Regions from separate parts of the Dechloromonas sp. HYN0024 genome, predicted to be linked through region 3. Evidence: predicted binding sites of a transcription regulator. Region 3 holds the regulator's gene; each other region holds the start of a gene.
What was found. Region 3 encodes sigma-54, which starts transcription at its own class of promoters, with help from an activator protein. Its sites were predicted from a motif close to TGGCACGCTTNCTGCTNA; they were not measured.
Positions count from the first base shown of each region.

Region 1: a site for sigma-54 is predicted at 2,703-2,720, ahead of HYN24_RS07555 (prepilin-type N-terminal cleavage/methylation domain-containing protein). Genes of this name have one in related genera too.
Region 2: a site for sigma-54 is predicted at 2,830-2,847, ahead of nifL (nitrogen fixation negative regulator NifL). Genes of this name have one in related genera too.

Region 1 is NZ_CP031842.1:1,581,095-1,585,836, forward strand. It holds gene glpK (glycerol kinase GlpK) at 1-971, shown strand, start outside; gene HYN24_RS07550 (glycerol-3-phosphate dehydrogenase/oxidase) at 971-2,527, shown strand; gene HYN24_RS07555 (prepilin-type N-terminal cleavage/methylation domain-containing protein) at 2,773-3,750, shown strand; gene HYN24_RS07560 (type II secretion system protein) at 3,807-4,445, shown strand; gene HYN24_RS07565 (DUF4202 domain-containing protein) at 4,470-4,742, opposite strand, start outside.
Region 2 is NZ_CP031842.1:1,636,391-1,641,132, forward strand. It holds gene HYN24_RS07885 (RnfABCDGE type electron transport complex subunit B) at 1-80, opposite strand, end outside; gene rsxA (electron transport complex subunit RsxA) at 115-696, opposite strand; gene HYN24_RS07895 (SoxR reducing system RseC family protein) at 706-1,242, opposite strand; gene HYN24_RS07900 (electron transport complex subunit E) at 1,245-1,919, opposite strand; gene rsxG (electron transport complex subunit RsxG) at 1,921-2,565, opposite strand; gene nifL (nitrogen fixation negative regulator NifL) at 2,881-4,413, shown strand; gene nifA (nif-specific transcriptional activator NifA) at 4,428-4,742, shown strand, end outside.
Region 3 is NZ_CP031842.1:3,201,931-3,206,672, forward strand. It holds gene HYN24_RS15435 (adenylate/guanylate cyclase domain-containing protein) at 1-206, shown strand, start outside; gene HYN24_RS15440 (PsiF family protein) at 271-528, opposite strand; gene hprK (HPr(Ser) kinase/phosphatase) at 575-1,510, opposite strand; gene ptsN (PTS IIA-like nitrogen regulatory protein PtsN) at 1,514-1,966, opposite strand; gene hpf (ribosome hibernation-promoting factor, HPF/YfiA family) at 2,023-2,349, opposite strand; gene HYN24_RS15460 (RNA polymerase factor sigma-54) at 2,365-3,837, opposite strand; gene lptB (LPS export ABC transporter ATP-binding protein) at 3,865-4,599, opposite strand; gene recX (recombination regulator RecX) at 4,596-4,742, opposite strand, start outside.

The sequences.
Region 1 (4,742 bases), 1.6 Mb from region 3:
GCACCCATGTCACTGATCCATCGAATGCCTCGCGTACCCTGCTTTTCGACATCCACCGGCGGTGCTGGGATGAGGATTTGCTGGCGCTGCTCGATATTCCCGCCGCGTTGTTGCCTCGCATCGTCGACAGTAGCGGCCAGATTGCGATGGTGGACGCAGAATGGCTGGGTACCACCATTCCCCTCAGTGGCATGGCCGGCGACCAGCAGGCGGCGACGTTTGGGCAGGCCTGCCTTGAACACGGGATGGCGAAGAACACCTACGGTACCGGCTGCTTCCTGCTGATGAATACGGGCGATCGGCCAATGGCGTCGCAACATCGCCTGCTCACAACGGTAGGCTGGCAACGCCGGGGGCAAACTACTTATCTGCTCGAAGGCAGTGTTTTCATGGGCGGCGCCACCGTGCAATGGCTGCGCGACGGGCTCGGGCTAATTACCAGCGCCAATGAGATCGAAGCACTGGCCACCAGCGTGCCGGACAATGGCGGCGTTTATCTGGTTCCTGCGCACACCGGTCTTGGCGCGCCCTATTGGGACCCGTTTGCCCGTGGCACCCTGTTCGGCCTGAGCCGGGGCAGCACCCGCGCCCATATCGCCCGTGCCGCCCTCGAAGCCATCGCCTTCCAGAGTGCCGAAGTGCTGCAGGCGATGGAGCGTGACGCCGGCCAGCCGATGACGGAACTCCGTGTCGACGGTGGCGCAGCCCGTAACGATCTGCTCATGCAGTTTCAGGCCGATCTCCTCGGCGTGCCCGTAGTGCGGCCGAAAATTACCGAAACCACCGCCCTTGGCGCCGCCTACCTGGCCGGACTGGCAGTTGGTTTCTGGCAGGACGAGGCGGAACTGAGCGCGCTCTGGCAAGCCGAACGCCGCTTTGAGCCGTGCATGGCGAACGATCAACGCGCCGCACTCTTCGGTCAATGGCGCCGCGCCGTTCAGCGAACGCTCGGCTGGGCCAAGGGCGAATAATGGCTGCCCGTGAAGACGGCCTCGCCATCCTGCGTGATGGTCGCCCCTGGGATGTGCTGATTATCGGCGGCGGCGCCAGTGGCCTGGGCGCTGCAGTCGATTCGGCTGCCCGCGGCTACCGCACCCTGCTTGTCGAAGCCCGCGATTTTGCCTCCGGCACCTCGATGTGCAGCACCAAACTGATCCACGGCGGCGTCCGCTACCTGCGCCAGGGCGATATCGGCATGGTGCGCAACGCCCTCGCTGAACGCGCCTTCCTACTCAGGAACGCTCCCCACCTCGTGCACCCGTTACCGTTCATCATCCCGGCGTGGAACCGCATCGACCAACTGATGTACACCGTCGGCCTCAAACTCTACGACCTGCTGGCCGGCAGCCAAAATCTGGATGCCTCGTGCCACCTGAACCGCCCGGAAGTCATCGCCGCCCTGCCAGGTCTGCGCCGCCCCGGCCTATGCGGTGGCGTTCGCTACTGGGACGGCCAGTTTGACGATGCCCGGCTGGCCATTACGCTGATGCGCACGGCCACCGATCTCGGCGCCACCTGTCTGAATTACCTGCCGGTCACCCGCTTGACCAAGGCTGGCGGGCGGATGACCGGCGCGCTGGTGCGCGATGCGGAAAACGGTGAGGAATTTGAAGTCACCGCCCGTGCCGTCATCAACGCCACCGGGGTTCATGCCGACCGCCTGCGCCAACTGGACGAACCGGCCGCAGCGCCGCTACTCACCCCCAGCCAGGGAATACATCTGGTCTTCGATGCCGATTTCCTGCCCGGCCAGCAAGCCCTGATGATCCCGAAAACAGAAGACGGCCGGGTCATGTTTGCCATTCCCTGGCTGGGCAAGGTCTTGCTCGGCAGCACTGATACGCCGCGCCCCAACTTGCAGCAACTCAACGACCCGCAACCGCTGGCCGCCGAGATCGATTTTCTGCTCCGTACTGCCGCTGGCGTACTTACCCGTCCACCCACCCGTGCCGATATCCGCAGCGCCTTCGCCGGCCTGCGCCCGCTCATCCACCCTGACCACAATGACGAGAAAAACACCGCCGCCCTCTCCCGCGAACATGCCATCCTGGTCAGTCCCAGCGGCCTCATCACCGTCGCCGGCGGCAAATGGACGACCTACCGTCTGATGGCCGAACAGGTCATCGACCGGGCCGGGGCAGTCGCCAGTCTGCCCGCCGCCCATTGCCCGACCCGGTCCCTGAAACTGCACGGCTGCCCGGAAATACCGGCCAGCGACATCTACGGTACCGACGCCCCCTGGCTCGCCGCCCTGCCCGGCCACGACCGGAAACTGCATCCGGACCTGCCCTATACCGAGGCGATGGTCCGCTTCGCCATCCGCCACGAAGCGGCGCGCACGATAGACGACATCCTGGCCCGCCGGACGCGTGCGTTATTCCTCGATGCCGCCGCTGCCGAAACAGCCATAGATCGGATTGCCCAGATAGTCGTTGAAGAACTGGCACCACCACCGGAGCGGCTGGCAGCAATGGCCGTGGCAGCACGGCTGAGTTCCCGACATTTCAGGCGTGTGGCCATCGAGTAAGTTTTTTCACGGCGCTCTTGGCTGACGTGTAGCAACATTTGTTTACACTCTCGCCAACATTGAGACACCGCCGCCCTGACCATTCCGCTTTCCGCGAGCCCCCCGAAATACCTGATATTTACCGACGAACCGGACGCCTCGCCAGGCAGCCGGAAGGCCGGGAGAGAAGCGAACTTGGCCCAGGTTCGGCTATGATGTGATAACTATTATTCAGCATACGATCACAATTCGTCCGACCAGCCCCCATGAAACCGAGTCCGCACACTCAGCAAGGCTTTAGCCTGGTCGAACTGGCCGTCGTCATGGTCATCATCGGCATATTCATGACGCTGGGTCTCAAGGTTGCGATGTCGACCATGGACAACACGGCTTACAGCGTGACCAAGTCCAAGCAGGAATTGATCAAGACGGCGCTGATCGGATATCTCCGCACCTATGGGCGACTGCCCTGCCCGGACAATGCGGCGGGTGTCGCCACCGGAAGCGAGGCGGCAACGTGTTTTGCCTCTGCTGGCGAGGCCTACGGCATCGTCCCATGGCAAACACTCGGTATTCCGCGTGACGCCGTACTCGATGGATGGGGCAGCTTTTTTAGCTACCGCGTAGCCAATGGCACAGGAACCTCAAAAAACTGGACCGCTAAGGTGTCTGCGACTACCGACCTCACGGTCAATGAACTGAAGATGCCGACTGCCGCATTGAGCATTCAGGAACTCAATGCCGCTGGTGATGCCTACGCCGCCGCACCGACGACCACCAGCGCCGTGGTCGTCATTCTGTCGCATGGCAAGAATGGCTTCGGGGCCAAGACGACCAAAGTCGGTGACCGGATGCCAGTCAGCGATGCCGGCGCCGACGAGACCACCAACGCCAGCGGTGGCACCGCACTGTTTGTATTGCGTCCGAGCAATGACAGCGCGAGTGCCTTTGGCGGCGCCTATGACGACCTGGTGGCTTACCTGTCACCGCAAGACCTCCTGCAACCGCTTATCAATGAGGGCAGCCTGCGGGCTTGCCTAGCCTATTGCACCTCTTCCAATTCATCTGTCTGTGCGGGTGGAACCGGAACGTGCTCATGTGCCGCAGTTGGCGTCGCCGGCATCCCAAGTGGTGCGTCACCATGCAGCGGAACTTGTGGAACATGTATGGCATCCCCAGCACTTGCCGGCTGCGTCCCCGTTGGTCCACTCCCGGTGGGCGCCACACCAACCAGCTGCCTGTGAACCACCATGAAGAAAAATCAGCACATGCCCTCTGTCTCCCCATGCGCTACGCCACAATGAACCGAAAATCAGCCAGACAAAGGGGATTCACCCTGGCCGAACTGGCCATTGTGATCACCATCCTCGGCCTGCTGATCGTTGGCGTACTCAAAGGCCAATCGCTGATCGGCGGGGCCAAGGCCAAGGACGTCATCGCCATCGTTGGTGATCTGCGCACGGCGATCGGCGGGTTCAAGGACCGCTACAAATATCTGCCCGGCGACTGGCCATTTTCGGCCGGTGAAATTCAGGGCGTGACGGCCGGGGCCAGTGTCGGCACCGCTGGCAACGGCATCATCGAAGGGGCGATCAGCGCAGCCGGCAAGGCCGAAGCCGATTCTGAGGTGGCCTTGCTGCCGTGGCAACTGTATAGCGGTAGTTTCCTGTCGAAAATCAACCGCAGTGATCCATTAAGCCTGATCGCCACGTCCTTCGGGCCAGTTCATGTCGTATCGAAATCAACGGCCAATGGGCTGGTTTCAGGCTTTTCCGCAGCTAACCCGGCAGCGCGTAACGCCATTGTTTTCTCGGCCTTGCCGTGTGAGCTGGCCGGCGAAGTGGATGCCAGCATCGATGACGGCAATCTCGCGTCCGGGCGGGCGCTCGGTGCTACCTGCGCTAACGGCACGACTAGCTGGTATGCCGTCGCCCTCTAGCCAGCCGGCAAAACGACTCAGCCATCACCCCTCGGCTACCGCCTTCAATATCAAGGGCACTAAGGCCTCCGGCAACTTGATCCCGCCACTCGTCGCAAAGGCATGTGCCTCGCCGGACATTTTCTTCCATGTCTTGCGGATGATCCCAAGCCATTTTTCTTCACTGTAATCGGCGTGCTGGCTGGCAAAGCCGAGCATGTAATGCTCGATGAAAACCAGGCTGCTGACATCCTCCACCAGCTGCGTATCGGGGTGGGTCTTGATGCCCTGCTTGCCGACTGCCGCCTTGACCGACTC
Region 2 (4,742 bases), 1.6 Mb from region 3:
GCCAGATAGCGTGATGCAACCCCGAGCACGCTGCCGAGGGTCAGGCCCATCGCGGCAAGACTTCCTACTGACATCAACATGCTGACTCTCCTTCCGGCGTGTTTTTTTGCATGATTAGCCCGTCGCTATCCCCGAAAAACCCATGAATGCCATGGCCAGCATGCCGGCCACGATGAAGGCAATCGGGGGCCCGGCGAACAGTCGGGGCACGTGGGCCAGCACGAGACGCTCACGCAGGCCGGCGAAAATGATCATGACCAGGCTGTAACCAACCGACGAGGCAAAGGCGAACATGGTCGAACTCAGAAAGCCCATCTTGCCTTCGACCAGCAGTAGCGCCACACCCAGTACGGCACAGTTGGTGGTGATCAGGGGCAGGTAAATGCCGAGCATCTGGAACAGGCTGGGCGACACCTTCTTGATGGTCATTTCGGTAAATTGGACGGCGCTGGCGATGACCAGAATGAAGGTCACGGTACGCAGGAAGCCAAGCCCGTAGGCATCGAGCAGATAGGTCTGGACGGCCCAGTCAGCCATTGACGAGACGGTAATCACGAAGGTGGTGGCCAACCCCATGCCGGCCGCCGTATCGACCCTCGTCGTCACCCCCATGAAGGAGCACAGACCAAGGAAGCGGGCGAGGATCACGTTGTTCACCAGAGCCGCGCCAATCATCATCAGGGCAAATTCTTTCATCGCTTTTTCCTAAACAGTGCCGCAGGTTTCGTCAGGTCGCGCCCGCCGCAGGAAATGCGGGGCCAGATCGCCTTTCGCCGCCAGACGACGCGCCTTGAAGCGCCCCACGAGCAGGCCGAGCGCCAGGCCGCCAGCCATGCTGAACAGGGTGGTCAGATCATCACCAAGCAGTGACTGGGCGACCGAGGCGGCAGTCAGGGCAAAGAGCAAGGGAACGCCGTAGGCGGTCATGGCGGCGTTGAGCAAGGCGCTTTCGCTGATACCGACGACAAGCCTGTCACCCTCACGAAAGCCCAACGCCCCATCCGGGTTATCAAGATAGAAGCGGCGTGCCTGCAGGCGACTGGTCACCGTGCCGATACCCACCTCCTCGCGCGAACTGACGCCGCAACTGGCACTTGACGCACAGTGGCCGCAACTGGTCGTCTGCTCCGGTTCCAGCCAGGCCAGATCGCCATCGACGCGGACGACGCGGGCGATCCCTTCAACCGAGCGCACGGCGGCGGTTGAATCAGTTGGCGAGGGTTTCAGGTGAATGGTGGGCATGATCAAACGGCGTGGGCGCCGGCCATCTGGATTTCCTTGCCGGCGCGCAGGTCGAGCAGGCGCTTGCCGACGACGAGAAGGCCGGTGACGATGAAACCACCGGGGGGCAGAATCATCATCAGGACGCCCATGTCAGCCGGCAGCAGGCGCAATTCAATCGCCTTGAAGCTCGGCCCGAGGAGCAGTGAGGCATCGGCAAACAGAGTGCCGGAGCCAATGATTTCGCGCACCGCGCCAATCACCGTCAAGGCGATGGTGAAGCCGAGGCCCATGAACAGGCCATCGAGAAACGCCGGGAACGGCGGCTGCTTGGCGGCAAAGGCTTCAAGCCGGGCAAGCGGCAGGCAGTTCGACACAATCAGCGGAATGAACAGGCCGAGCACCTTGTACAACTCGTGCATCCAGGCATTCATGCCGAGGTCGACCACCGTTACCATCGCCGCCACGATGAGGATATAGACGGGAATCCGCACCTCCGTCGTGATCCGGTTGCGGAAGACGGCAACCAGATAACTCGAGGCCGCCATCACCACGGCGGTGGCGAGTCCCATGCCGAAGCCGTTGGTGGCGCTGGTCGTCATCGCCATCGACGGACACATGCCGAGGAGCATGCTGAAGACGCCATTGTTGTCCCACAGGCCATCCTTCATGATTGTCTTGTAGTTGCCGTTTGCCATGTCAGTCGCCCTTCGTCAAAACTGCCTGGTTCTCTGCGAAAAATTCCAGCCCGCTGCGAATTGCCTTGAGCACGGCACGGGGCGTGATGGTGGCACCCGCGAACTGATCGAAATCACCGCCATCCTTCTTCACCTTCCAGCGCTCCAGCGGCGGGTTGCCCAGCGACAGGCCGGTGAAGCGCTCGATCCACGGCCCTTTCTTGGCTTCGATCTTGTCGCCCAGACCCGGTGTTTCCTTGTGGGCCAGGACGCGCACGCCGAGCAATTTGCCGTCAGCAGCGATGCCCATCATCAATTTCATTTCACCGGCATAGCCGCTGCCAAAAATTTCGTAGGCCACCCCGGTCACCTGCCCGTTCTTGCGGGCGCGAAAGACAATCAGCTCCTTGCCTTCGGCATTGACCATGTTCAAGGTATCGGTCACCGGGTTGTTGTCGTGCAACTCATCCGGCAGCACCTGGCTCAGCGAGTTCTGTTTGTCCTCGATGGCCCGCGCCCCGATGTCGTCAAAGGTGATCGCATCAGTGACCGCCAGCAACAAGCCGAAACCCAGACAGAACAGGCCGAGGATCAGGCCGTGCCTGAACATTCTGGCTTGGCTGGCAGCAGCAACAGTTGAATCGGGCGCGGTTTGAGAAGTGGTCATGGTCTGCTGGCGGATTGGTTTGATACCGGTTTAGCAGCTTCCATGCCAATCGCAGCCAGCACCCTGATGCACCATAAAAGACCGATATTCCCGGCCCTTTTGCCCTTATGCCTCGAAAAATAGCCCGCGTTCCTCGCGACAGACCCCTGGCGCACAAATCCGGTGCCTTTTTCACCCCGCCGAATGTCGCAAACGCAACATTAAATTCGTCGCATTTGCTCCGAATCCTTGCTACAAGCGACGCGCAGGCCAATTGCTGCACCGCGGCATGAATCGTGCTATCACCACTAAAACGATTGTCAGAGGAGCTCGTTCATGTCGGCTACACCGCTTGCCAAAGCACGCGCCAAGAAAGCGCAGGAGACCGCACTGCCCCCGGAGGCTTATCGACAGGCAGTCGACCAGGCCGACCTGGCGATTTCGATCACCGACACCAAGGCCAACATCCTGTTTGCCAACGAGGCTTTTACCCGAGTTACCGGCTATGGCAAGGACGAGATTGTCGGCAAGAACGAGGCCGAACTGTCCAATCACACCACACCACCCGAGCTATACAAGACCATGTGGACTGAACTTTCAGCCCAGAAACCATGGACCGGGAAACTGCTCAACAAGCGCAAGGATGGCAGTCTTTATCTGGCCGAACTGGATATTTCACCGGTCATCGACCGCAGCGGCAAGACCACCCATTTTGTCGGCATGCATCGTGACATTACCGAGATGCATCGCCTCGAACGCCTGGTCCGCAACCAGAAACATCTGATCGAATCGGTGGTCGATGCCGCGCCGATGGCGTTCGCCCTGCTCGATCCGACCGGCCGGGTGGTTCTCGACAACCAGGAATACAAGAAACTGGTCACCGACCTGCGGCTCAAGGAGCCTGCCCACACCGTCCTCGACAACCTGTTGCCGACCTGGCGTGAAATCCTCGCCGAGCACCCTCAGGATTGCCTGCTCAACCAGCGCGAGGCCCGTATTGACCGGGCGGCTGGCCGGCCGCGCTGGCTGTCGGTCACTTCCTCGATCATCGACATGCACAGCGATTGCGCCGACAGCTATTTCTGCGCCGCCGGACAGCCCGGCCTGCTCGTCGTCATGACCGACATCACCAATCTGCGCGACGAGCAGGAACGGGCCCGCGCCTCGGCATTACAGGCGGTGCTGGCCGAGGAGGAGCGTACGGCAGCGATTCGCGAAGGTCTGTCGGCGGCGATCTTCCGCCTCGAAGAGCCGATGAACGTCATGCTGTCAGCCATTTCCGTCCTCCAGCGCCGCGACCCGGCCAGTGCGGCGATGCTCCAGGAAGCACTGAGCGGCAGCCGCGAGCATCTCGAAACATTGCGCCAGGTGATCCCGCAAAGTCCGCAGGAGATCATCGTCAGCGTCAACATCAATGAAATCCTGCGCGATGTGCTCGAAGTCAGCACTCCTCGCCTGCTCTCCGCCGGCATCGTCGTCGACTGGCAACCGGCATCGACCCTGCCGCCCCTGCTCGGCCGTCCGCTGCAACTGCGCATGCTGTTCAAGGCCCTGGTGGACAACGCTATCGAGGCGATGAACATCAAGGGCTGGAAGCGCCGCGAACTGTCGCTGACCAGTGCCCTGAAAGACGACTGCATCGTCATCGCCGTACTCGATAGTGGCCCCGGCATCCCGCACGAATGGCGACACAAGGCCTTCGAGCCGTTCTTCACGGTCAAGGGCGGCTGTGGCAAACATATTGGTACCGGCCTCTCGCGCGTCCAGCAGGTGGTGGCCGACCATGGCGGCATCATCGATCTCGACGAAAGCCCGGGCGGTGGTTGTGCCGCCATTGTCGAATTCCGCGTCGACGGCGACCCGATCTGAGAATAACGAACAGCATGCACGAACACACCATTCACCCCCTTAACGACGAGTGCCTGCCGGCAGGCGGATTCTGCCGAACGCACGAGTTGAACATCCAGCTACTGGCGGCACTCTATGCCGTCAGCCGGGTGCTCAGCCGTTCGCTCGACTTCAATGAAACCCTGCGCGATGTCCTGCGCGTCCTGCACGACGAGGCTGGTCTGTCCCGTGGCCTGATCAGTGTGCTCGACCCGGACAGCGGCAAACTCAACATCCACACCATCTACACCCCGGAAGGCCCGATTCTCGACGACAACCAGTACGGTCCGGGCGAAGGCATCATCGGGCTG
Region 3 (4,742 bases):
CACGCCAACACGCACGCCTCGAGCGCCGCGACGATGGCTGCTATCTTGTCGATACCAGCACCAACGGCTGCTTCGTCACCTTAGCCGGTCGCCAGGAAGTGATGGTTCATCGCCATGAAATCAATCTCGAAAGTCATGGTCAGATCAGTTTCGGCAATTCGGCCAGCGAGGGCCAGTCCGAAATCGCCGAATTCGAGTACCTCTAACGAAACATCGGGCTGAAAGGAAAATCGGCCATCCGCAGATGGCCGATCTCTCCCTCGCGGGTACTTACTTGGCTGCAGCGTCAGCCGAACACTTCTTCATGAAACTGTTCTTGGCGGCACCAGCCAGTTTCTTTTCCTTGGCGGTAGCGGCACAAGCGGCATTTTCGGTGGCAGCACCGGCATCCTTCGTGCACTTCTTGATGAAACTGTTCTTGGCGGCACCAGCCAGTTTCTTCTCGGCAGCCTTGGCGGCACAGTCATCAGCAGCGTAGGCAGTCGTAGCAGCGAATGCAACAATCAACAGCGCGATCAGTTTCTTCATCTGGAATCCTCGGTTATGGTTGAGAAACGGGCCTACTATCAGCCATTCATGCGTCATCGTCAAGCATCGTACGCTGCTGGCGATCCATGAAATCCTGCATGCTGTCGATGCCGCGCAACTGAAGAATCGTGTTGCGAACCGCCGCTTCGAGCAAGACCGCGAGGTTACGTCCGGCCGCCACGGGAATGACCACTTTGCGGATCGGTACGCCAAGGACCTCGTGGGTCTGGGCATCAAGCGGCAGACGGGGAGCATCGACGGCCGTGGACGTTTTTTGCAGATGAACAATCAGCTTCAGTTTCATCTTGCGGCGCGATGCCGTTTCACCAAAAATCGTCCGGATATTGAGCAGGCCGAGTCCGCGCACCTCCAGAAAGTCGCGCAGCATGCCGGGACAACGCCCTTCGATGGTGGTCGGGGCGATTCTCGCCATTTCGACCACATCGTCAGCAACCAAGCCATGCCCCCGGGAAATCAGCTCAAGGGCCAGTTCAGACTTGCCGACCCCGGAGTCGCCCGTAATCAGCACGCCCATCCCCAGGACATCCATGAACACACCATGGAGATTCACCGTATCGGCCAGGCGGGCAGACAGGTAGATGCGCAGCAGATCGATAATCGCCGAACAGGGCTTGGGTGAAAAAATCAGCGGGGTAGTAAATTCGGTACAGGTTTCAACCACCAGCGGTGGCGGTGCCAGGCCATCAGCCACGATCACGGCTGGCGGCTGGGCCCCCAGCAGATCGCCAAGCATCTGAGCGAAGCGGCGTTCGCCGATCCGCATGGCCCATTCATATTCAGCCAGGCCAAGGACCTGCAGACGTTCCGGGTGAATGATATTGATATGCCCGACCAGATCGGCGCCATAGTTGTTGGAGCCTTTGATCTCGATACGTCGATCGGCATCGGGTACAACATTCCAGTTCAACAACAGCTTTTCGCGATTGTCTTCGTAAAGCTGAACCAGGCTGACGTGGCGCACGACCTAGCTGACCACCTGAAACATTGAAACAACTTCGGCCGGGGCAGCAACGACATGCAGTTTTTCGCGAAATGCCCGGTCAGAAAACTTTTGCGCCAGCTCGGAGAGAATTTGCAGGTGCTGCTCGGTAGCCTGTTCGGGTACCAGCAGAACGAAGAGCAGATCAACAGGGCGTCCATCCGGTGAGTCAAATGGTACCGGGGTCGTCAGGCGCATAAACGCACCGACAGCCTGTTTAAGACCCTTTATCCGGCCGTGGGGAATCGCCACGCCCTGACCGAGGCCGGTAGAGCCGAGCTTTTCGCGCGCGAAGAGGCTGTCGAAAATGATCGACCGGGCGAGGCCAAGGCGATTTTCGAAGAGCATGCCAGCCTGTTCGAAAACACGCTTCTTGCTGCTGGCATCGAGATCAAGCAGAACCTGATCGGCGGATAGGAGATTGGTTAAGGGATTCATGGGGAAGGTGAGAAAAACAAAGGCCGCAGCATGCTTCGCCGCGGCCCGTTCGGCGCTTATTCAGCGGCGGCGTGCAGCCCGGGCTTGTCACCACGATGGTGATCCTGGACCTTCTGCTTGTACTTCTGAACCTGACGGTCCAGTTTATCGAACAGGGCATCGATGGCGGCGTAGAGATCGTCACCGGACTCTTCGACATGCATGTCCTTACCCGGAACATGGACGGTCACTTCGGCCTTCTGTTTGAGCTTTTCGACGGACAGGACGACGTTGACGCCAGTCACCTTGTCGAAATGGCGAATCACCGGATCCAGCTTGTTTTCGACGTATTCGCGAAGTGCCGGGGTAACTTCAATGTGATGCCCACTAATCTGCAGATTCACTTTATTCTCCTCTCTCTACAGGGTCTTGCGTAAATTGACCGGGGGAATGTTGAGCGACTCGCGGTATTTGGCGACCGTCCGTCGGGCAACTACGATTCCCTGCTGGCCTAGTATTTCGGATAATTGACTATCCGACAAGGGCTTCTTGCCATCCTCAGCCGAGATCAACTGCTTGATCAGTGCCCGGATGGCCGTAGCAGAACACGCACCGCCAGTATCAGTGGCGACATGGCTGCCGAAGAAGTATTTCAATTCGAAGATACCACGCGGCGTCGCCATGTATTTCTGGCTGGTGACACGCGATACCGTCGATTCATGCAAACCGAGAATATCGGCAATTTCGCGCAGGACCAGCGGCCGCATCGCCACTTCCCCATGCTCGAAAAACTGCCGTTGGCGATCAACGATGGCTTGTGTCACGCGGTGTATGGTTTCGAACCGTTGCTGAACGTTTTTGATCAGCCAGCGGGCTTCCTGCAACTGAGTCGACAGATTGCCGTTGCCGCGCCGCTGCTTGGACAGAATTTCCGCGTAGAGACGATTGATGCGCAGACGCGGATAAGCATCCGGATTAATGTAGGCGGTCCACTTGCCCTTGAGCTTCTTCACGATAACATCGGGCGTGATATAGCGGGCCTCGATCTGTGAAAAACGGGCTGCCGGGCGTGGATTCAGGCTGGTAATGACGCTCTGCGCAGCCTTCAGCGACTCGTCGTCGCAACCGGTCAGCCGGCGAATCTTGGCAAAATCGCGGGCGGCCAGAAGTTCGAGATGTTTCTGAACAATGGTCAGGGCCAGATCGCGGGTGGCATCGCCGCCAGGCAGGGCCTTGAGTTGCAGGGCCAGACATTCCTGCAGATTGCGCGCACCGATGCCGACCGGGTCGAAGTTCTGGATGTGATGCAGCGCAATTTCCAGCTCTTCGATTTCAATTTCGTATTCCGGCGGCAAGGTTTCCCAGAGTTCTTCCAGCGAAGCCGACAGATAGCCATCATCATCAAGCGCTTCGATCAGGAAGCGCACCAGGCTACGGTCACGCTCGGACACCTGGGTCATCCCCAACTGCCAGCCAAGATGGTCGCGCAGGCTAATCGTCGTCCCGTGGATGTCCTGCGAATCGTTGTCATCGTCGTCGTCCCGTCCGGCCCCGGTGAAGGTACCAGCATCGGAAGCCCAGCGGTCGTCATCGACATCGGAGGGTGCAGACGGAACATCCTGCTCGCGGTCGTCGCGGGCATCACGCTCTTCGCGCTCGGCCTTTTGCTCGCGCTCGCCTTCGCTGGTTTGCGGCGAATCGAACTGCTGGGCACTGGAAAAAGTCTCGGCCCCCTGTTCGTCCTCGCGCTCAAGCATGGGATTTTCGAGCAGGTAACGCTCGATTTCCTGCTGCATTTCGATTGTCGACAGCTGCAACAGCTTGATCGACTGCTGCAACTGAGGAGTAAGCGCCAGGTGTTGGGAGAGTTTTAGCTGGAGTGCCGGCTTCATCGGTGAGTAGCGGTTTCTATCTTTCGGTCAGAGCTTGAAATGCTCGCCGAGATAAACCTTTCGTACGCTTTCATTATCGACGATTTCGGCCGGACGTCCAGCCGCCAGAACGTTTCCGGCGTTGATAATGTAGGCGTGATCGCAGATACCGAGCGTCTCGCGAACGTTATGGTCGGTAATCAGCACACCAATACCGCGCTCCTTGAGGAAGCGGATGATTTTCTGAATTTCGAGCACGGCGATCGGATCGACGCCGGCAAACGGTTCATCGAGCAGGATAAACCGCGGATTGGTGGCCAGCGCCCGGGCTATTTCGACCCGTCGCCGCTCACCGCCGGAGAGCGCCGAAGCGTTGACATGGCGGACGTGGCCGACATGCAGCTCGCTGAGCAAGCCTTCCAGGCGATCATTGAGTTCGGCTTCCGGCAGGTTGAGCAGTTCGAGAATGGCGCGGATGTTTTCCTCGACATTCAGTTTGCGAAATACCGAGGCCTCCTGCGGCAGGTAAGACAGGCCGAGCCGTGCCCGGCTATGCATCGGCAGGTGGGTCAGGCGATTGTCGTCGATATAGACTTCGCCACCATCAGCCGCAACCAGCCCGACGATCATGTAAAAACAAGTGGTCTTGCCGGCACCGTTCGGCCCGAGCAGGCCGACGACCTCACCCGACTTGACCTCGAAAGAGACGTCCTCAACCACCGTCCGCGCCTTGTAGCGCTTCCTGAGATTGTGAGCCGATAGTTTGGCGGCCGGCATGTTCATTCATCCACTCCCTGCATGGCCCGGCGAATAGCGTCGCCGGAAAAACCGCGATATTGCAGGAAACGCATCTGTTTAGCACGCTCTTCGGCAGTTTTCGGCGGCTGGCCGAATTTCTTTGCCCATATAACCCGACAGCGCTCGGC